Linked DNA regions of Puniceibacterium sp. IMCC21224. Each later gene encodes a partner of the first gene's protein in a complex. Links are inferred from orthologs where the notes say so. Each region holds a gene or a part of one and is shown in the gene's direction. Other genes may lie near its edges. The genes, in order: ccmB and ccmE.

The links.
Region 2: the proteins of ccmB (region 1) and ccmE are in contact, whole or in part, in a solved structure (PDB 8CE8), measured with the Escherichia coli proteins. The link is inferred for Puniceibacterium sp. IMCC21224 from one-to-one orthologs.

The regions. Positions count from the first base shown.
Region 1 is NZ_LDPY01000001.1:2,187,396-2,197,948, reverse strand. The notes cover bases 3,897-6,822. They hold ccmB (heme exporter protein CcmB), read left to right. Parts: upstream 3,897-4,994; coding sequence 4,995-5,651; downstream 5,652-6,822. Other genes in these bases: IMCC21224_RS10070 (DsbE family thiol:disulfide interchange protein), read left to right, coding at 6,597-6,822; ccmD (heme exporter protein CcmD), read left to right, coding at 6,440-6,604; IMCC21224_RS10080 (heme ABC transporter permease), read left to right, coding at 5,712-6,440; ccmA (heme ABC exporter ATP-binding protein CcmA), read left to right, coding at 4,384-4,998; IMCC21224_RS10095 (Mth938-like domain-containing protein), read left to right, coding at 3,897-4,197. Also shown: preprotein translocase subunit YajC, read left to right, coding at 29-337; protein translocase subunit SecD, read left to right, coding at 398-2,059; protein translocase subunit SecF, read left to right, coding at 2,074-3,042; IMCC21224_RS10100 (sulfite exporter TauE/SafE family protein), read left to right, coding at 3,066-3,818; more of IMCC21224_RS10095, read left to right, coding at 3,844-3,896; more of IMCC21224_RS10070, read left to right, coding at 6,823-7,136; IMCC21224_RS28835 (hypothetical protein), read right to left, coding at 7,556-7,681; IMCC21224_RS10065 (glutathione S-transferase family protein), read left to right, coding at 7,889-8,500; aconitate hydratase AcnA, read right to left, coding at 8,585-10,553. UniProt on the Escherichia coli protein: Required for the export of heme to the periplasm for the biogenesis of c-type cytochromes.
Region 2 is NZ_LDPY01000001.1:2,302,357-2,312,725, reverse strand. The notes cover bases 4,991-7,732. They hold ccmE (cytochrome c maturation protein CcmE), read left to right. Parts: upstream 4,991-6,001; coding sequence 6,002-6,463; downstream 6,464-7,732. Other genes in these bases: eno (phosphopyruvate hydratase), read right to left, coding at 7,046-7,732; IMCC21224_RS10640 (GNAT family N-acetyltransferase), read right to left, coding at 6,479-7,000; argC (N-acetyl-gamma-glutamyl-phosphate reductase), read left to right, coding at 4,991-5,967. Also shown: IMCC21224_RS10665 (indolepyruvate ferredoxin oxidoreductase family protein), read left to right, coding at 1-3,040; IMCC21224_RS10660 (lysophospholipid acyltransferase family protein), read left to right, coding at 3,132-4,016; murI (glutamate racemase), read left to right, coding at 4,045-4,857; more of argC, read left to right, coding at 4,939-4,990; more of eno, read right to left, coding at 7,733-8,320; IMCC21224_RS10630 (Fur family transcriptional regulator), read right to left, coding at 8,436-8,849; IMCC21224_RS10625 (DEAD/DEAH box helicase), read left to right, coding at 9,187-10,369. UniProt on the Escherichia coli protein: Heme chaperone required for the biogenesis of c-type cytochromes. Transiently binds heme delivered by CcmC and transfers the heme to apo-cytochromes in a process facilitated by CcmF and CcmH.

The DNA.
Region 1 (10,553 bases):
GCCCCGCCTTGCACCAAGGAGCCTTTCTATGGATGGCAGTGCCATTGCGCAATTCGTCCCGCTGATCCTGATCTTCGGGATCATGTATTTCCTTCTGATCCGGCCACAGCAGAAAAAGCTCAAAGAGCATACTGCCATGGTCAAGGCGCTGCGCCGGGGCGATCAGGTCGTGACCCAGGGTGGTCTGATCGGCAAGGTCGTGAAGGTCAAGGAAAACAACGAGGTCGAGGTCGAGCTGGCCGAGAACGTCAAAGTGCGGGTGGTGCAGAGCACGATCTCGCAGGTGCTCTCCAAGACCGAGCCGGCCAACGACCGCGGACCCAGCCTGACCAAGTGACGCTGGACTGACCGCGCTTTGCCTCCAATTGCCCACGACCTGACCTGACGGACGCCCGAGATGTTGCAGATTGATTTATGGAAACGGGTGCTGATCTGGGGCACGGTTGCATTGGGACTGTGGCTGTCGATGCCCAACCTGTTCTATGGCCGGGTTGAGGGGCATAACGACGCTGTCAAGGCGATCACCCAGTCGGGTGAGACGCCGGAACTGGCCGCGCAGGTGGCACAATGGCCGGATTTTCTGCCCTCTGGGCTTGTCAATCTGGGGCTTGATCTGCGCGGTGGTGCGCATCTGCTGGCCGAAGTTCGGGTGGCGGATGTCTATCAATCCCGACTCGAGGCATTGTGGCCCGAAGTGCGCGATGCCCTGCGTCCTGAGCGGGCAGTGGTTGGCACCGTGCGTCTGCAACCTGGACCGGCTGATGCGCTTCGGGTGAAGATTTCGCAACCCGGTGGCATGGCGCGTGCGCTTGAACTGGTGCGCGGTTTGGCGCAGCCGGTGGTGTCGCTGACGGCAGCAGGGTCAAGCGATCTTGACGTGCAGGGCGTGGACGACGAGATCACCATCACCCTGTCCGAGGCCGAGCGCGAGGCGACCGACGACCGCACCATGCGCCAGAGTCTTGAGATTATCCGGCGCCGGATCGACGAGGTTGGCACGCGCGAACCGACGATTCAGCGTCAGGGCGCGGACCGCATTCTGATCCAGGTCCCGGGTGTCGGGTCAGCGGCTGAGCTGAAAGCAATCATTGGCACCACGGCGCAACTGACCTTTCAGCCTGTTGTCGGCCGCGGATCTGACGCACAGGCCAGCGCCGGCATCGGCAACGAGATTCTGCCGGCCGCCGACGAAGAGGGGCTATATTACACGCTGGAACAGGCGCCGGTCGTCACCGGCGAAGAGCTGGTCGATGCCCAGCCCAGCTTTGATCAGAACGGGCGTCCGGCGGTCAGCTTCCGCTTTAACCCGGCGGGCGCGCGTAAATTTGGCGATTACACGGCAGACAACATCGGCAGCCCCTTTGCCATCGTGCTGGACAGCGAAGTGATCAGCGCCCCGGTCATCCAGAGCCATATTGCAGGCGGGTCCGGCATTATCACCGGCAATTTCTCGGTCGAGGAATCGACCAATCTGGCGGTCCTGCTGCGCGCCGGTGCACTGCCTGCCGGATTGGAATTCCTTGAGGAACGCACTGTCGGGCCGGAACTGGGTCAGGACAGCATCGACGCGGGCAAGATCGCAACCATGGTGGCCTTTGCCGCCGTGCTGGTGTTCATGTTCTTGTCTTACGGGCTGTTCGGTGTCTTTGCCAATATCGCCCTGATCTTTAACATCGCGCTGTTGTTTGGTGTACTTAGCCTGATCGGTGGTACGCTGACGCTGCCTGGCATTGCCGGGATCGTGCTGACGGTCGGTATGGCGGTGGATGCCAACGTGCTGGTGTTCGAGCGGATCCGCGAAGAATTGCGCACCGCGCGTGGCCCCGCCCGTGCCATCGAACTGGGTTATGAAAAAGCGCTGAGCGCTATCGTCGACGCCAACCTGACCACGATCATCACGGCTGTGATCCTGTTCGCCATGGGCTCTGGTCCGGTGCGCGGCTTTGCCATCACGCTGGGTCTGGGGATCGTCACCTCGGTCTTTACCGCGATTTATGTCACGCGGCTGATGATTGTGATCTGGTTCGGGCGCACCCGCCCGAAAACCATCGAAGTCTGAAAGGCGGCACTCTGATGCGCATGCGACTGGTTCCCGATAATACCAACGTGGATTTCTTTGGCCGCTGGAAACTGTGGCTGGGTATTTCCGGTGTGATGATGATTGTGGCCTTTGCCTCGTTCATGGTGCAAGGCCTTAACTACGGTATCGACTTTCGCGGTGGGACCACGATCCGCACATCGAGCACTCAAAGCGTCGATGTCGGCGCTTACCGCGATGCGATCTCGCCACTCGGGTTGGGTGATATCACCATAACCGAGGTCTTTGATCCCAGTTTTGCCGCCGATCGCAACGTGGCGATGATCCGCATTCAGGCGCAGGACGATCAAGAGGCGGTGACGGCCGAACTGATCGCAGATGTCGAGTCAGCGCTGGCGGCGACTGTGCCGGACATCAGCTTTGAATCGGTCGAATCCGTCGGCCCAAAAGTGTCAGGAGAGTTGATCCAAACCGCTGTGATCGCCGTGGTTCTCGCCATCGGCGCGGTGCTGATATACATCTGGCTGCGCTTTGAATGGCAGTTCGCGGCAGGCGCGGTTCTGGCGCTGGTGCATGATGTTCTGCTGACCATCGGTGTGTTTTCCGAACTTCAGATACGCTTTGACCTCGCCATCATCGCAGCGCTGCTGACGATTGTCGGCTATTCGTTGAATGATACTGTCGTCGTGTTCGACCGGGTGCGCGAGAACCTGATCAAATACAAAAAGATGCCGCTGAAAGAGGTGCTCAACACTTCGATCAACGAAACGCTGAGCCGGACCATCATGACTTCGCTGACCACGATGCTTGCGTTGGTGGCGATGTTTGTACTGGGCGGTGACGTGATCCGTGGCTTTGTGTTTGCGATGATGTGGGGCATTCTTGTGGGCACTTATTCGTCGATCTTTGTCGCTTCTGCGATCCTGCTCTACCTTGGGGTCAAGCGGGACTGGACCAAGACCGACGCCAAATCGGGCACCCAATTTGCGGATATTGATGCCTGATCCGGCGGTTCGGGCCGTTGGGAATGCCTGATCTGATGGTTCAGTCACTCGCGATCCCGGGGCTGCCCTGGTTGGCGATAGTGGTGTTTGCCGCTGGCCTGGTCTACGGCTTTGTTGGTTTTGGCGCGGCGCTGATCTATATGCCGTTCGCCACGCGACTGCTGCCGATGGAGGTCGCGGTGGCCGCCTTTTCGGTCTCGGCCTTGTCATCACTGTTCACCGTACTGCCGCGCGCCTGGCCACAGGTGGAACGGCGCGGTGTGGCGCTGATGGTGGTCTGCGCCACGTTCAGCGCGTCGGCCGGGATCTGGGTGTTGCGCACCGCCGATATAGATCTGCTGCGCTGGGGAGTCGTCGGGATTACCGGGATCACACTGGCGGCGCTGATCGGTGGCTGGCGCTATCGTACCGTACCACGGGCGCGAACGCGCGCCGCTGTTGGTCTGGCCACGGGATTTGTCGGCGGATCAACCGGGCTGATGGGGCCGGTGATGGTGCTGTTTCAACTGGCAGGCAGCGATTCGGTCGCAACGTCGCGCGCGACGGCGTTGGTCTTTCTGACCATCACCAGTCTGTTGTTGTTGCCGCTTTTGGCGATTCAGGGCCTGCTGACAGGCTCTGCTCTGTGGTTGGGGCTGATCATGCTGGTGCCGTATGGCCTCGGAACGAGAGTAGGTCAGGCGCTGTTTCAACCAGAGAGGGAAGCACTATACTGCACTGCAGCATATGTGCTAATTGGTGTATCAATAGTGTTCGGATTGCCGATCTGGGACTGAACGATCACAAATGGGAGAGGTCACAATGCGCCTCAATGAAGTGATATACAGCGATGCCGTGCCGGTCGAAGCCTACGGTCCTGGGTTCTTTCGCATCGGAGGCCGGGCCGTCAATGGACCGCTGTGCCTGTCGGGTCGCGGCGTCGAACCCTGGGGGGGATTCGACGACAGCGCGACATTGCTCAGCTTTGTCGGTCAGGTTGATGTCCTTTTCTTAGGCACTGGCAGCGAGATCACGCATCTGCCGCCTGCCTTGCGCAACTTGCTGGATGCGGCGGGTCTGGGTGTCGAAGTGATGAATTCGCCTTCGGCCTGCCGGACATACAATGTGCTGCTGTCCGAGGGGCGGCGCGTGGCGCTTGCCGTGTTGCCGGTCTGAGCCATCCGGCATTGGTGCGTCGGCGCATTGCCTCTTGGTGGCTTGTTCCTGAAGCGATTGAGGGACGCGGTGTCCCCTACATCCCTGCGAACTTTGATCAGACTTACCTAAGCTTTGCGGGCAGCAGGGGGCTGTGCGGCGTATTGCAGCTTTTGTGCTGCGGGCGCTTGGGCTAAGTCATGGCCCATGATGTTGAGGGTTGTGGATCTGGCAGTAGCGCGCGGCGGGGTGACTGTGCTTGAGGGCGTCAGCTTTGGTCTGGTGTCCGGGCGGGCATTGGTGCTGCGTGGGCCTAACGGCGTCGGTAAGACCACGATGCTGCGTACCGTGGCCGGGTTGCAGCCGCCCTTCGCCGGTAAGGTCGCGTGCGCAGGCGAATCTCTGGCTTATGGCGGTCATGCGGACGGGCTCAAGGCGATGCTGAGTGTTGCCGAGAACCTGGCCTTCTGGGCCAGCGTGTTCGGGACCAGCGGCATCGACGATGCGCTCGTGGCGTTTGATCTTCAGGACTTGCAGGATCGGCTTGCGGGGACACTGTCTGCGGGGCAAAAGCGGCGGCTGGGGCTGGCGCGGATGATGGTCAGTGGCGCACGAATTTGGATTCTGGACGAGCCAACCGTGTCGCTGGATGCCGCGTCGGTCGATCTGTTCGCCGCAGCGGTGCGGCGTCATCTTGCGACGGGCGGATCGGCCCTTATGGCGACACATATTGATCTGGGCCTGGCCGAGGCCGACACACTGGACCTGACGCCTTTCCGGGCGCGTTGCGTCATGGCATCAGCAGACGAGGCCTTTTTGTGATTGCGTTGTTGCTGCGCGATCTGCGGCTGGCGTTGCGGGCAGGGGGCGGGTTTGGCCTGGGCCTTGCGTTTTTCCTGATCGTGACGGTGATGGTGCCGTTTGGTGTCGGCCCGGACGCGGCCCTGCTGTCGCGGATCGCGCCCGGTGTGCTGTGGATCGGGGCGTTGTTGGCCTGCCTGCTGTCACTGGATCGGATTCTGGCACTGGATTGGGAGGATGGGTCGCTGGATCTGCTGGCCACCGCCCCATTGCCGATGGAAGCCGTGGTGAGCGTCAAGGCGCTGGCCCACTGGATCACCACCGGGTTGCCGCTGGTGCTGGCGGCCCCGGCCCTCGGGGTGTTGTTGAATTTACCACCGTCAGGCTATCTCTGGCTGGTGCTGTCACTGGCGCTTGGTACGCCGGCGCTGTCAGTGATCGGCACCTTTGGCGCGGCGCTGACGGTGGGAATCAAACGCGGCGGGCTGCTGCTATCACTGCTGGTGCTGCCGCTCTATGTGCCGACGCTGATCTTTGGCGCCGAGGTCGCGCGGCGCGGCGCCGAAGGACTGGCCGTCGCCACTCCGCTGGCGATGCTGGGGGGTATCAGCTTTGGCGCGATGGCGTTGTTGCCCTTTGCCTCTGCCGTCGTGCTGCGGATCAATTTGCGATGACCGGATCGCCCAAGCGTAGTTGTGAATTGAACCCGTAAGGGGAGCAGGATAGGAAGCGCCATGTCGTTGTGGGAATATGCAAATCCGGTCAGATTCATCCGTACCACGGACATCGTTTTGCCGTGGATTTCGGTGCTGGCGGTGCTGTGTCTGGTTGTCGGACTGATCTGGGGTTTCTTCTTTACGCCTGACGATTACCGGCAGGGATCGACGGTCAAAATCATCTATCTGCACGTTCCCTCGGCACTTATGGCGATCAATGCCTGGCTGATGATGCTGGTCGCCTCTGTCATCTGGGTTGTGCGCCGACACCACGTCAGCGCGCTGGCGGCCCGCGCGGCGGCGCCGGTTGGTGCTGTGATGACAGTGATTGCCCTGGCCACCGGCGCGATCTGGGGTCAGCCGATGTGGGGCACCTGGTGGGCGTGGGATCCGCGCCTGACCTCGTTCCTGATCCTGTTTCTGTTCTATCTCGGCTACATCGCCCTGTGGGAGGCGATCGAAGATGACGATACGGCCGCCGACCTTACCGCGATCCTGTGCCTGGTCGGATCAGTCTTTGCCTTACTTAGTCGCTACGCGGTAAATTTCTGGAATCAGGGCCTGCATCAGGGGGCATCACTAAGTCTGGACAAGGAAGAGAACGTGGCAGACGTGTTCTGGCTGCCGCTGCTGGTCTGTATTGGCGGTTTTGTCCTGCTGTTTTTGGCGTTGGTGTTCCTGCGTACCCAGACTGAAATCAGGGCGCGACGCACGCGCGCGCTACTGGCACGGGAGCGTCAGGGATAATGCCGGAACTCGGGAAATATGCAGGCGCGGTGCTGTCGTCTTACGCGGTGGCGCTGGGGCTGATCGTTGTGCTGGTGTCGCTTAGCCTGTGGCGTGCCCGCAAGATCCGCGCCGAGCTGGACAAGGTTGAGGCACGGGTGCTGAAAGGACGCAGAAATGGCTAAGATTTCACCGCTGATGATTGCGCCGCCGCTGATCTTTGCAGCCTTTGCCGCGCTGGCTTACGTGGGCATGTACCGCGACGACCCCCAGGGGCTGCCCTCGACCCGGGTGGGACTGCCTGCGCCTGCGATCACTGAAAAGCGGCTGGCGGACTATCCCGGACTGGAACCGGGAATGTTGCACACGGGGCAGGTGACGCTGATCAACTTTTGGGCCAGCTGGTGCCCGCCCTGCCGGGCCGAGCATCCCAAGCTGCTGGAAATGGCGGGGCAGGGTATTCCGATCATCGGTGTGAACTTTAAGGATCAGGCGGGAACGGCTGAAAGCTACCTTGATGATGACGGCAATCCGTTTTCTGCGGTGGCGTTTGATCCGCAGGGCCGCACGGCAATCGAATGGGGCGTGACCGCGCCGCCCGAGACGTTCATTGTCGATGGTGACGGTGTGGTGCTGTTCCGCTTTGCAGGGCCGCTGGTCGGCAGCGACTATGAACAGCGGTTTCTGCCCGCATTGACCGCAGCACAGGCCGACTAAGCGGGGGGCAGCGAACCTCTTCAACCGCTAGGTTTGGCCGGTGGCGCCAAAACGATCCTCCAACACATCGCGGATGGCTGATCCCGCGCGTGGGAACGCCAATTGGGTTGGAAAACCGACCCCGAATACCGCGTAAAGACCGACACGGCCCGGATCTGATGGTTCAGCGTCTCGACCTGTTGTGCTATCAGGTGCGTCTGTACGGGGTAGGCCAGCCCGGGCTCGGGGAGCTTTCAGTCCGATTGCAGGCCAGCCTTGTCGCAAGGCTCAACCTCTTCGGGCTATACTTGGACTGAATCGGCGCTATCTTGAAGTCTAGAACTCTGTCCGCAGGGTCGGATTTACGTCACCCCCGTTTGTCCGGGAACCCGGCGTTCAAGCCCGGGCGCCGTCGGCCGCGCCCCGGCAGAATCAGTGAATCATAATTCGCATTGGGCCACGGCATCGACCGAGGGGCAGGCTTGCGGTGCGCGCGCAGACGCATAGGCCCCCGCCACCATGAGCATGGCCAATGCAATTGCCTGAAGGATTGTGATAAGTTTCATGGTCTCGTGCCTCACAGTTGCCTCCTCTAGGTGGGAGTGTTGCGACAGAGATAAACCGGAGTCGGCCGATTTGTCCGATCACGGGTTCGGGAGCGGCAGAAAGCCGCCAGTGGGATCACGGCCCTCTGTTCGGGCGGGTGGACTGCTGACGATTTCTGTCAGGAGGGCGGGCTATTGCGTGGGTGTCGTAAGTCAAAGGAGACACAGATGCTTACACTATTCCATGCGCCCAATACGCGGTCGACCGGGGTGCTTGCCCTGCTGCACGCGATGGGAAAACGCGATGCCGTTGATGTGCGTGTCGTCGGTCTGCGGCGATCGGATGGGACCGGCGCGGCGGATTCCGCGAACCCGCATCCCGAGGGCAAGGTTCCCACGCTGATGGTCGGAAAGGAAATGCTGCGCGAACGAAATGCGATTGTGTTGTTCCTGACGGATCATTTTCGCTCGGATCTGGGGCGCGACGTCGGTGCGGCGGGGCGCGCGTCGTATCTGCGCTGGCTGGCCTATTACGGCAATGTGGTCGAGCCGGTATTGATCTCTGAGGCTGCTGGCGTTGCAGACCACCCGGCAATGCAGAGCACCTTTCGCGGTCGCCCCGAGATGGAGGCCGAGTTGAGTGCCGCACTCACCGATCAGCCCTTTTTGCTGGGAGACGATTACAGTGCCGCAGATTTACTGATGGCGTCGCCGTTTGTGTGGTTTCCCGAATTCATGCCCGCAGCGCAATCCATCCGCGACTGGGTGGCACGCTGCGGCGCGCATCCATCAGCGGCCTTGGCCGCGCAGGAAGAAGCGCGAATGACGGCTGACGCCTGAGCGATGCATAGAACGCGTCGCCATCCAGCAAAAAGGGCCCCGGCAAAACCGGGGCCCTTTCTTTCGATGTCGTCGCAGCGTGGATCAGGCCGCTTTGGCCAGATTGCGCAGCACGTAATGCAGCACGCCGCCGTGTTCGATGTATTCGATCTCGATCGCCGTATCGATCCGGCACTTGATCTGGATCTCTTTCACCGTGCCATCAGCAAAGGTGATGGTGCAGGGCACAACCTGCAACGGCTGTATCGTATCGAGACCCGAGATTGACACAGTCTCATCCCCGGTCAGGCCCAGCGATTTCCGGGTGTCGCCATTGGTGAATTCGAACGGGATCACACCCATACCAACCAGGTTGGAGCGATGGATACGCTCAAAGCTTTCGGCGACCACGGCCTTGACGCCCAGCAGGGCTGTGCCCTTGGCTGCCCAGTCACGCGACGATCCTGCGCCGTACTGCTCTCCACCAAAGATCACCAGCGGAGTGCCCGCCTCTTGATAGGCCATGGCAGCGTCAAAGATCGCGGCCTGATCGCCATCGGGGCCCTTGGTGTAACCACCTTCGACGCCATCCAGCATCTCGTTCTTGATGCGGATGTTGGCAAAGGTGCCACGCATCATGATCTCGTGGTTGCCCCGGCGCGATCCGTAGGAGTTGAATTCGCGCTGCGGCACCTGGCGTTCAATCAGGTACTTGCCGGCCGGGGTGGTGTCTTTGAACGATCCCGCGGGCGAGATGTGGTCAGTGGTGATCATGTCGCCAAGGATGGCCAGCACACGGGCATCCACGATGTTCGAGATCGTGCCCGGCTCGGTCCCCATGCCCTGGAAATAGGGCGGGTTCTGAACATAGGTCGACGACACCGGCCAGTCATAGGTCTTGGCATCGGTGGTTTTGACACCCTGCCACTTTTCGTCGCCTTTGAACACGTCGGCATATTTCGACAGGAACGCGGCGCGGGTCACAGTGGCCTCGACGGTTTCGGCAACCTCTTGCGTGGTGGGCCAGATATCCTTGAGATAGACCGGGTTGCCGTCCTTGTCCTCGCCCAGCGGGTCGGTGGTGAGGTTGATATTCATGTCACCGGCGATGGCGTAGGCCACAACCAGCGGCGGTGAGGCAAGGTAGTTGGCACGCACGTCGGGGGAAATCCGGCCCTCAAAGTTGCGGTTGCCCGACAGCACAGCGGTGGCGATCAGGTCACCTTCGGAAATTGCCTCGGTGAGTTCGGCCTGAATCGGACCGGAGTTGCCGATGCAGGTGGTGCAGCCATAACCCACAAGGTTAAAGCCGAGCGCGTCGAGGTCCTCTTGAAGCCCAGCAGCCTCAAGATAAGCTGACACAACCTGCGAACCGGGTGCCAGTGACGTCTTGACCCAGGGTTTGCGCGTCAGGCCAAGGGCACGTGCCTTGCGGGCGACGAGACCGGCGCCGATCATCACATAAGGGTTCGAGGTGTTGGTGCAGGAGGTGATCGAGGCGATCACCACAGATCCGTCGCGGATGCTGTAATCCTCGCCCTTGACCTTGACCGACTTGCGCGGATCCATCTTGGCTGCGGTCGCGGGTCCTTCGGCGGCCATGTCTTCGGCCGGGGCAGTGGTGTCGACACCACGGTATTCATTGACGACGTCAAGGAAGGCCGGTGCGGCCATGTCCAGCGTGGTATAGTCCTGCGGGCGCTTGGGGCCCGAGATGGCCGGCACGATTGTCGTCATGTCGAGGGTCAGCGTGTCGGTGTAGATCGGCGCGTAATCGGCACCGCGCCAGAACCCGTTCTCGCGGGCATAGGCTTCGACCAGGGCGACGCGGTCTTCGTCGCGACCAGTGTTGCGCAGATAGCGCAGCGTCTCGTTGTCGATCGGGAAGAAGCCACAGGTCGCGCCGTATTCGGGCGCCATGTTGGCGATGGTCGCACGGTCCGCCAGCGGCAGATGGTCCAGACCTTCGCCGTAGAATTCGACGAACTTGCTGACCACACCTTTGGCGCGCAACATCTCGACAACCTTGAGCACGAGGTCGGTGCCGGTGGTGCCTTCGAGCATCCTGCCAGTC
Region 2 (10,369 bases), 110 kb from region 1 along the record:
TGCCAATATGGCAGGGTCTTCGACCAATGGCGGCGTGATCATGGCCATGGGTGACGACCACACCGGCGAATCGTCAACCGTGCTGCACCAGTCAGAATGGGCGATGGTCGATGCCTATATGCCGGTTGTATCCCCCGCAGGTGTGCAGGAAATCCTCGACTACGGCATCTACGGCTTTGCCCTGTCTCGGTTTTCGGGCCTCTGGGTCGGGCTCAAGACGATGAAGGACACAGTCGAGGCAACAGCCGTGGTCGATGGCCGTCCGGATCGGATGCCGCTGGTCATACCGCCGTTTGACATGCCCGAGGGCGGGTTGAACATCCGGCTGATCGACACGCCCCACGCGCAAGAGGCGCGGATGATCGACTACAAACGCTTCGCCGCCGAGGCGTTTTCCCGTGCCAATGGTATGGACAAGCGGATCTGGGGCAAACCCGGCGCCAAGATTGGCTTTGTCGCGGCGGGCAAGAACTGGCTCGATCTGGTGCACGCGCTGTCGCTGCTGAACATCGACGCGAACGAGGCCGAGCGGCTGGGGCTGACCACCTACAAGATCGGCCAGACCTTTCCGCTGGATATGCAGGGGTTTCATGATTGGGCTGACGGGGTGGATTTGATCGTGGTGGTCGAAGAAAAGCGCAAGCTGATCGAAATCCAGATCAAAGAGGCGATTTTTAACGACCGTCAGGGTCGCCGCGTCTGGGGTTGGCACAAGGGTGGTGGCGCAGGGTCGATGCACGGCCCGGAACTGTTCCCGACACGCGGCGCGCTCGATCCCTTTCTGATTGCCGAAAAGCTGGGCGGAATTCTGGTGGACGAGGGCCGTGGCACCGATGGCATCCGCGCAGGCCTGCTGCGACTGGACGAGGCGCGGCGCGCCGACAATGCCGAAGAAATCGCCGCCCGCTTGCCGTATTTCTGCTCGGGCTGCCCACACAATTCCTCGACCAAGGTGCCAGAAGGGTCGCGCGCCTATGCCGGAATTGGCTGTCATTACATGGTGCAGTGGATGGACCGCTCGACCACCGGCTTTACCCATATGGGGGGCGAGGGTGCGAACTGGATCGGTGAGGCACCATTTTCAAAAACTGGTCATGTGTTCCAGAATTTGGGCGACGGCACCTACAACCATTCCGGTGTGCAGGCGATCCGCGCGGCGCTGCTGGCAGGGACAACCATCACCTACAAGATCCTGTACAATGACGCCGTCGCCATGACCGGCGGGCAAAAGAACGATGGTGGTCTGACTGCGCCTCGCATCGTGCGTGAACTCAAGGCGATGGGCGTTGAAAACGTCGCGCTGGTCTATGACGAGAAAGAGGATGTCGATCTGGCGGCTTACCCCGCCGACATAGACAAGGCCGAGCGGGGCGAGCTGGAGACAATCCAGAAAACCTACGCCAATCATCCCGGCGTATCCGCCATCGTCTATGTCCAGACCTGCGCCGCCGAAAAACGTCGCCGTCGCAAGCGGGGCAGCTTTCCCGATATCGACAAGCGCGTGTTTATCAACACAGATGTCTGTGAAGGCTGCGGCGACTGCGGCGTCCAGTCCAACTGCGTGTCCATTGTCCCGGTCGAGACCGAACTGGGTCGCAAGCGCGCCATCGACCAGTCGTCGTGCAACAAGGATTTTTCCTGTCTCAAGGGGTTTTGCCCGTCGTTTATCACCTTGGAAGGGGCGACGATCCGCAAGGATCAAACCACCGACCTGACCTTGCCTGACTTGCCTGATCCGGTTCTGCCGGTGATCGATGGCACCTGGAACGTGATTGTGACGGGCGTTGGCGGTACAGGCGTGGTGACCATTGGCGCGGTGCTGGCTCAGGCCGCACAGATCGACGGCAAAGGCGCCGGGATGATGGAGATGGCGGGGCTCGCTCAAAAGGGAGGCGCGGTGCATATCCATTGCCGTCTTGCGGAAACTCCCGAGGATATCAGTGCGATACGGGTCGCAACTGGTGAATGTGATGCACTGATCGGTGGCGATCTGGTGGTGTCAGCCGGAGCCAAGACACTGGGCCTGATGCGCAGCGGTCGTACTGGCGGAGTGGTGAACAGTCACGAGATTATCACAGGTGACTTTACCAGAAATACTGAATTCTCATTGCCAACGGACCGGTTACAGCTTGCTCTTGAGGCCCGGCTTCAAGATCGGATTGTGCTGTTTGATGCTTCTGAACTGGCGCGCGTCACGCTGGGGGATTCGATATTCTCCAACATGATGATCCTTGGTGCCGCCTGGCAACGGGGCCTTGTGCCGCTGAGAAAATCCGCGATCGAGGCAGCAATTCGGCTGAATGGTGCCGCCGTTGACCGGAACCTGCGGGCGTTCGAAATCGGTCGCTGGGCGGTGACGCATACGGATGATGTAAATGCAATATTGCCCCCCAAAGTACTGATTTTGCCGCAAACCCTAGAGGAACGTATCGCCTTTCGATCCGATCATCTGATCGCGTATCAGGGCAAGGCGCTCGCGCGGCGCTATCGCAAGCTGGTTGACGGTATCGAAAACCCCAGGCTGCGGGAAGCGGTCGCAAAGGGATATCACAAGCTGCTGAGTTACAAGGATGAATACGAGGTGGCCCGGCTGCTGTTGCACAGCCGCGCCAAGGCCGCTGAACAGTTTGATGGCGATTTTCGCTTGTCCTTCCACCTCGCGCCGCCGATCCTGAGCAAGACCGGTGCCGACGGTCGACCGATCAAACGCCAGTTCGGGCCGGGAATGCTGCGCGGGTTCGCTGTTCTGGCAAAACTGCGCAAGCTGCGCGGCACGCCATTCGATCCCTTTGGCCGCACGAAAGAGCGCAGGATGGAACGCGATCTGATCAGCCAATACGAGGCGGATATGGCCAAAATTCTGGCGGATGTCCGGCCCGAAACGATGGACGCTGTCGTCGCACTGGCTGAATTACCGATGCAGATCAAAGGTTTTGGGCCGGTAAAAGAGGCGGCAGAGATAAAGGCGGCAAAGCGCCGGGAAGAGTTGCTGGCGACCATTCGCGCGGGCGGCGCGCCGGTGCGCCACGCTGCGGAGTGATCAGTCATACAACATTTACGCAGATGTTACACTTACTGGTCACAACAGAAAAAACCCATTTGACGGGCCGCACCTTCGGAGAATCTGCCAGATGCCCGTAACGCATCACATCGCCCGCGACATTTCGTATTCCTACTCTGCCAGTACCCGATCGGGACGGGCGATGATCCGCCTGATGGAAAACGCCACTGGGCGGATCAGCCTGATCAAACGCGCCAAAGGGTACGAGGCCGAAGTCGCCAAAGGCCGGGACTTCTGGCAGGTCATCGTCGAGCGCTACGGTCTGGGCCTCGATGTGATTGGTGGCGCGATCGACAACATCCCCAAGACCGGGCCGCTAATTGTCATTGCGAACCATCCATATGGCATCCTGGATGGGTTGATGCTGGGCCACATTCTGTCGGTGGCGCGCGGAGATTTTCGCATTCTGGCCCACCGGGTGTTTCGCAAGGCCCAGGATCTTGAACGCGTGATCCTGCCAATTTCGTTCGACGAAACCAAAGAAGCGGTCGCGTTGAATGTTGAGACGCGCAAAGAGGCGCTGCGTTATCTGGGGGATGGTGGCGCGATCGGTGTCTTTCCAGGCGGCACGGTGTCCACCGCAGCGAAACCCTTTTCCCGGCCGATGGATCCGGGCTGGCGCAGCTTTACCGCCCGAATGGTGGCCAAAAGCGGTGCAACCGTAGTGCCGATCTATTTTGATGGTCACACAAGCCGCCTGTTCCAAGTAGCGAGCCATCTGCACACGACGCTGCGTATGGGGCTGCTGATCAAGGAATTCCACAAACGGGTGGATACGCCGGTTCAGGTCGTCATCGGCCAGCCAATTCCCCCCGAGGTGCTGCAACCCCATACCAAAGACTCGCGCGCGATGATGGATTTCCTGCGCAAAGCGACGTATGACCTGTCTCCAAACCCGCTCGTGTCGTGTGACTACGGCTTTGAGTTCGAGGAAAAGCACAAGGTCAAGGCGTAAGCGCCTGCGCATAAAGGATAGTGTTTCAATGGCGGTTGGGGTGTTTGATTCTGGGCTGGGTGGGCTGACGGTTCTGGACGCCGTGGTGAAAAAATTGCCCGAGGTGCCGTTTGTCTACCTGGGCGACAGCGCCAATGCGCCTTATGGCGTACGTGATGCCGATGACGTCTATCAACTGACCTGCGCCGCCGTTGAACGCCTGTGGGCGGCGGGCTGCGATCTGGTCATATTGGCCTGCAACACGGCGTCCGCTGCGGCGCTTCGGCGCATGCAAGAAAGCTGGCTGCCGCCGGAAAAACGTGTTCTGGGCGTCTTTGTCCCTCTGATCGAAGCGATGACAGAGCGGCAATGGGGCGACAATTCCCCACCGCGCGAAGTGGCGGTCAAACATGTGGCGCTGTTTGCGACACCCGCTACAGTGCGCAGCCGCGCGTTCCAGCGTGAACTGGCGTTTCGCGCGATTGGTGTCGATGTCGAGGCGCAGGCCTGCGGTGGTGTTGTCGATGCTATTGAGGATGGCGACCTGATCCTTGCCGAAGCGCTGGTACGGTCGCACGTGGACGCGTTGAAACGCAAGATGCCGGAACCGCAGGCCGCGATCCTGGGCTGCACACACTATCCGCTGATGCAGGAGGCGTTTCAGGACGCGTTGGGGGCAAATGTCAGCGTCTATTCTCAGGCCAATCTTGTGGCCGAGTCGCTGGCCGACTATCTGATACGTCATCCCGGAATGCTGGGTCGGGGGGACGAGTCAAAGTTCCTGACCACGGGAGATCCGCGCCGTGTTTCAGATCGCGCCACACAGTTCCTGCGACGACGGATTGTGTTTGAGAAAGCGTGATCGTCGTGGGCTGGCCTCGGTTGGCCCCCTCGGATAGAACTACAGGACAGCGCGGCATGGCCCGCGCATTCGGAGCATGACATGACCCACAAGATCGCCATCATCGGAGCGAGCGGCTATACTGGCGCCGAACTTATCCGCCTGATTGCCACCCATCCCAGCATGGAGATTGTGGCGCTGGCGGCGAATTCCAAGGCGGGCCAGAGCATGGCCCAGGTGTTTCCGCATCTGCGCCATCTGACGCTGCCGGATCTGGTAACGTGGGAACAGATTGATTTTGATACCGTGGATCTGTGTTTCTGCGCGCTGCCGCACAAGACCAGCCAAGAGGTGATCAGCAAACTGCCAAAATCGTTAAAAATCGTTGATTTGTCCGCGGATTTTCGGCTGCGCAATCCGGCAGAATACAAGAAATGGTATGGCAACGATCATGCCGCGATCGAGATGCAATCAGAGGCGGTTTACGGGCTGACCGAGTTCTACCGAAATGAGATCGCCAGCGCGCGTCTGGTTGCCGGGACAGGCTGCAACGCGGCAATCGGGCAATTCATCCTGCGGCCGCTGATCGCGGAGGCTGTGATCGACCTTACGGATATTATCCTCGACATGAAATGTGCGGTTTCGGGGGCTGGGCGGAGCCTTAAGGAAAATCTTCTGCATGCGGAACTGTCCGAGGGGTACAATGCCTATGCCGTCGGCGGCACCCACCGGCATCAGGGTGAATTTGATCAGGAATTTTCTGCCATTGCGGGGCAGGAGGTTCAGGTTCAGTTTACCCCGCATCTGATGCCTGCAAATCGCGGTATTCTGGCCACCACATACGTCAAAGGTGACCCGCAAGCTGTTTATAAAACGTTGCAAAATGCGTATGAGGAAGAGCCGTTCATTTTCGTTCTGCCGTTTGGTGAAACACCGTCTACGCATCACGTGCGCGGCTCGAACTTCTGTCACATCGGTGTGACTGGTGACCGGATCAATGGCCGTGCCATCGTGGTGGGCGCGCTGGACAATTTGACCAAAGGCAGTTCGGGGCAGGCGTTGCAAAACGCCAATCTGATGCTGGGTGAAGATGAGACCGCGGGCTTGATGCTGGTTCCTTGTTTTCCCTGATGTGCGGTTCAAAAAAGGCTGAGGAGGTCAGGGTATGGCATTGAAATCACTCAAAAAACAGCGACGCATTCAGGTTTTTGCGCTGGCGGCGGTTGCTTTGGTGATCTCAACCGGGCTGATCGGCTATGCAATGCGCGACGGCATCAATTTTTTCCGCTCGCCCAGCCAGGTGATGGAAACGCCGCCGAGCCCATCCGAGGTGTTTCGCATTGGAGGGCTGGTTGAAGAAGGGTCGCTCCTGCGCGGTCAGGGGGCCGAGATCCGGTTCATTGTGACGGACGGCGGTGCTTCGGTGCCTGTGGTCTATTCGGGTGTGCTGCCTGATCTTTTTGATGAGAAACAGGGGATGGTTGGCACAGGTCGATACGTGAACGGAACCTTTGAAGCCACTGAAATCCTTGCCAAACACGATGAGACATATATGCCGAAAGAGGTGATAGACGCCCTCAAAGAGCAGGGCATATATCAGGAACCTGCGCCAAAGCCGGGCAGCTGAGCCCTTTTGACCCGCTCAGTCGAGGGTCAGATCATACTCAAAATAACAGAGATGGCCGCGCGCGACATCTGGGACATCATAGTACGGTCCGGTTTCGCGAAACCCGAGGGTATTATAAAGCGCCCGTGCCCCCAAAAGTGACTTCATCGTATCGAGCCGCGCAGTCGTATAGCCCGCGACCCGCGCCTGATCCAAAAGTGCCTGCATCAGCGCACGTCCCAACCCCATTCCCCGCGCCGCATCATCGACATAGACGCGCTTGATCTCGCAACTCGTGGCATCAAACCGGCGGTACATCCCACAGCCCAAAAATTGGGTTCCAGAGCTGGCGAGCAATAGCGCCCCGTCAGGTGGCGCATGTTCCTCGTCGATCCGGGTCAGCAGGGACGCATAGTCGTGTTCCGGATAAAACGTGTCCGTCAGCACGCGCATCGCACCGTCATGGGTAAGCAGATGCGCACGGTATCGCCAGCACAGCTCACGTACGGCGGCCAGTTCGGTGTCGCTTTGCGCCGCGTGGATTAAGGGATTTGTCATCGTGGGCAGGTTAGGCGCGCGAACGACTGCCCGCGCGCACTCACTTTACTTGAGAATGGATTTTCCAGCAAATTCAGCCGTTTCTCCCAGCATCTCTTCGATTCGGATCAGCTGATTATATTTGGCCAGCCGGTCAGAGCGGGCCAGAGAACCGGTTTTGATCTGGCCGCAGTTGGTGGCCACGGCGAGGTCGGCGATGGTGGCATCTTCGGTTTCACCGGAACGGTGCGACATCACGTTGGTCATGCGGGCGCGATGGGCCATGTCTACCGCCTTTAGCGTCTCGGTCAGGGTGCCAATCTGGTTGACCTTGACCAGCATGGAGTTGGCACAGCCCTTCTCGATTCCCATCGCCAGACGGGCCGGATTAGTCACGAACAGATCGTCACCCACCAGCTGGATCTTGTCACCCAGTGCGTCGGTCAGTGCCTTCCAGCCATCCCAGTCATCCTCGGACATGCCATCCTCGATCGAGATGATCGGGTAGTCGGCGCAGAGCTGTGCGAGGTATGCCACGTTTTCGTCGGACGTCAGCGATTTGCCTTCGCCCTTCATCTCGTACTTGCCGCCCTTGTAATATTCGGTCGCGGCGCAATCCAGCGCGAGGTAAATTTCCTCACCCGGCTTGTAGCCCGCCTTTTCGATGGATTTCAAAATGAAATCGAGCGCATCACGGGTAGAGCTAAGGTTCGGGGCAAAGCCACCTTCGTCGCCGATACCTGTGGACAGACCAGCGGCGGACAGTTCCTTTTTCAGCGTGTGGAACACCTCAGAGCCCATGCGCACCGCTTCGCGAATGTTCGCGGCGGCCACAGGCATGATCATGAATTCCTGAATATCGATCGGGTTGTCAGCATGTTCGCCGCCGTTGATGATGTTCATCATCGGCACCGGAAGCATGCGCGCCGACGTGCCGCCAACATAGCGAAATAGCGGCAGCCCGTTAAATTCGGCGGCGGCCTTTGCCGCAGCAAGCGAGACGCCCAGGATAGCATTGGCACCAAGGCGGGATTTGGTGTCGGTGCCGTCAAGTTCGATCATCGACAAGTCAATGGCGACCTGTTCGGTGGCATCCATGCCCAGAAGTTCCTCGGCGATCTCGCCATTCACGGCGGCGACAGCCTCGAGCACGCCTTTGCCCATATAGCGCGATTTGTCGCCGTCGCGGCGTTCGTTCGCCTCGTAGGCGCCGGTTGACGCACCCGACGGCACAGCCGCCCGGCCCATGGTTCCGTCTTCGAGTGTCACGTCAACTTCGACTGTGGGGTTGCCCCGGCTGTCAAGGATTTCGCGGGCGTGGATGTCGATGATAGTACTCATGGGATCGTCCCTTTTGGATGTCTGAGCGTTAGATTTCGTATAGCAGGCCGCAACGGAAAGTAAACTGGACGGTTAGCGCTAACAGGGCGCGTGCGCGCCTTCATTTCGTGGCGATTCAGGGTTTCTTGAGAGGAACACCATACAGTTCCATCCGGTGCCCCTTGAGGGTATAGCCGAGCTTGCGCGCTATCCGTTCCTGAAGCGCCTCGATCTCGGGGTCGACGAATTCGATCACCTTGCCCGAATGCATGTCGATCAGGTGGTCATGGTGTTCGCGTTCTGCATCCTCGTAACGCGCGCGCCCGTCACCGAATTCAACCCGTTCAAGGATCCCGGCCTCTTCAAACAGCTTGACCGTGCGGTAAACCGTGGCAATCGAGATCCGGTCATCACGTGCCGAAGCGCGGGCATAAAGTTCCTCGACATCCGGATGATCGGTTGCCTCTTCCAGAACCTGCGCAATGGTTCTGCGCTGTTCGGTCATGCGCAGGCCATTGGCTTCGCAACGGCTGGTGATGGTGTCGGTCATGGAATCCTCGCGCGCGTCGTTTTACTGGTTTAGCGACTCCTGAGGGGTGAGGCCAACACCACAAATGCGTCAGAGTCACTGTCTCTTGGCTTGACTTATGGTCGGGCACGGGTCATGTGGCCTTCAACGGATCTCTTCTGCCGCGTGAGCAGATTGACCGGTGCAGCATGCACCGTGGGTCACGGAGACCGCGTTTGCTTCCAAAATCACGCGTGGGGCATGGGGTGCAACGGTATATGGGCAATCGGCCCGATACCGGTTCTGTGCCTCTCCACCTGACGGATCGCAAGGGCGGTCCATCGTGCGGCTGTCATCCGGCAGCCCGAAAGGAACTCTTTTGACTAATTTTACAACCATGGGCCTGCCGAAGTCGCTTGTGACGCGTTTGACCGAAATGGGCCTGACCGAACCGACTCCGATTCAGGTTGGCGCGATTCCGTTCGCGTTGGCAGGTCGTGACGTGATGGGCCTGGCACAGACCGGCACCGGCAAGACGGCGGCCTTTGGCCTGCCTCTGGTGGCGCAGATCTCTGGGCTGGGCCGTCCGGCGCCGAAATCGGTGCGCGGTCTGGTACTTGCACCGACCCGCGAACTGGCCACCCAGATCGCCGAGACACTGAAGGCGCTGACCTTGGGCAGCCCGCTGAAGACCACCGTTGTCGTCGGCGGCCAGTCGATTAACGCCCAGTCCAAGCGTTTGGAAAAGGGCATCGACCTGTTGGTCGCCACGCCCGGCCGTCTGATTGACCTGATCGACCGTCGCGCCGTGCGACTGGATGAATGCAGCTTTCTGGTGCTGGACGAGGCGGATCAGATGCTCGACATGGGGTTCATCCATGCGCTGCGCCAAATTTCGCGGCATTTGCCGGCCAAACGTCAGACTATGCTGTTCTCAGCCACCATGCCCAAACTGATGGAAGAGCTGTCGCGCGAATACCTGAACGACCCTGAAAAGGTGCAAGTCAGCCCTCCGGGCAAGGCCGCGGACAAGATCGAGCAGTCGGTGCATTTTATCGCCAAGGCGGAAAAGTCCAAACTGTTGATTGAATTGCTGGACGCGCATCGCGACGAGCTGGCGCTGGTCTTTGGCCGCACCAAACACGGCGCAGAGAAGCTGATGAAATCGCTTGAAAAGGCCGGTTTCGCGGCGGCATCCATCCATGGCAACAAGAGCCAGGGCCAGCGCGACCGTGCGCTCAAGGCATTCCGCGAGGGGCAAGTGCGGGTGCTGGTGGCCACCGATGTGGCCGCGCGCGGTCTGGATATTCCGGCGGTGCGTCACGTCTATAACTTTGATCTGCCGAACGTGCCGGAAAATTATGTGCATCGCATTGGCAGGACCGCCCGCGCGGGCCGCGAGGGCGCTGCAATTGCATTCTGCGCCCCGGACGAGATTGGCGAACTGAAGGCGATTCAGAAGGTGCTCAAGATGAGCATTCCCGTAGCGTCGGGCACGGCCTGGGCCGGTCTGGACACGCCAGACCGCAGTGGCGGCGGAAACCAGCGTCGCGGTGGCGGCA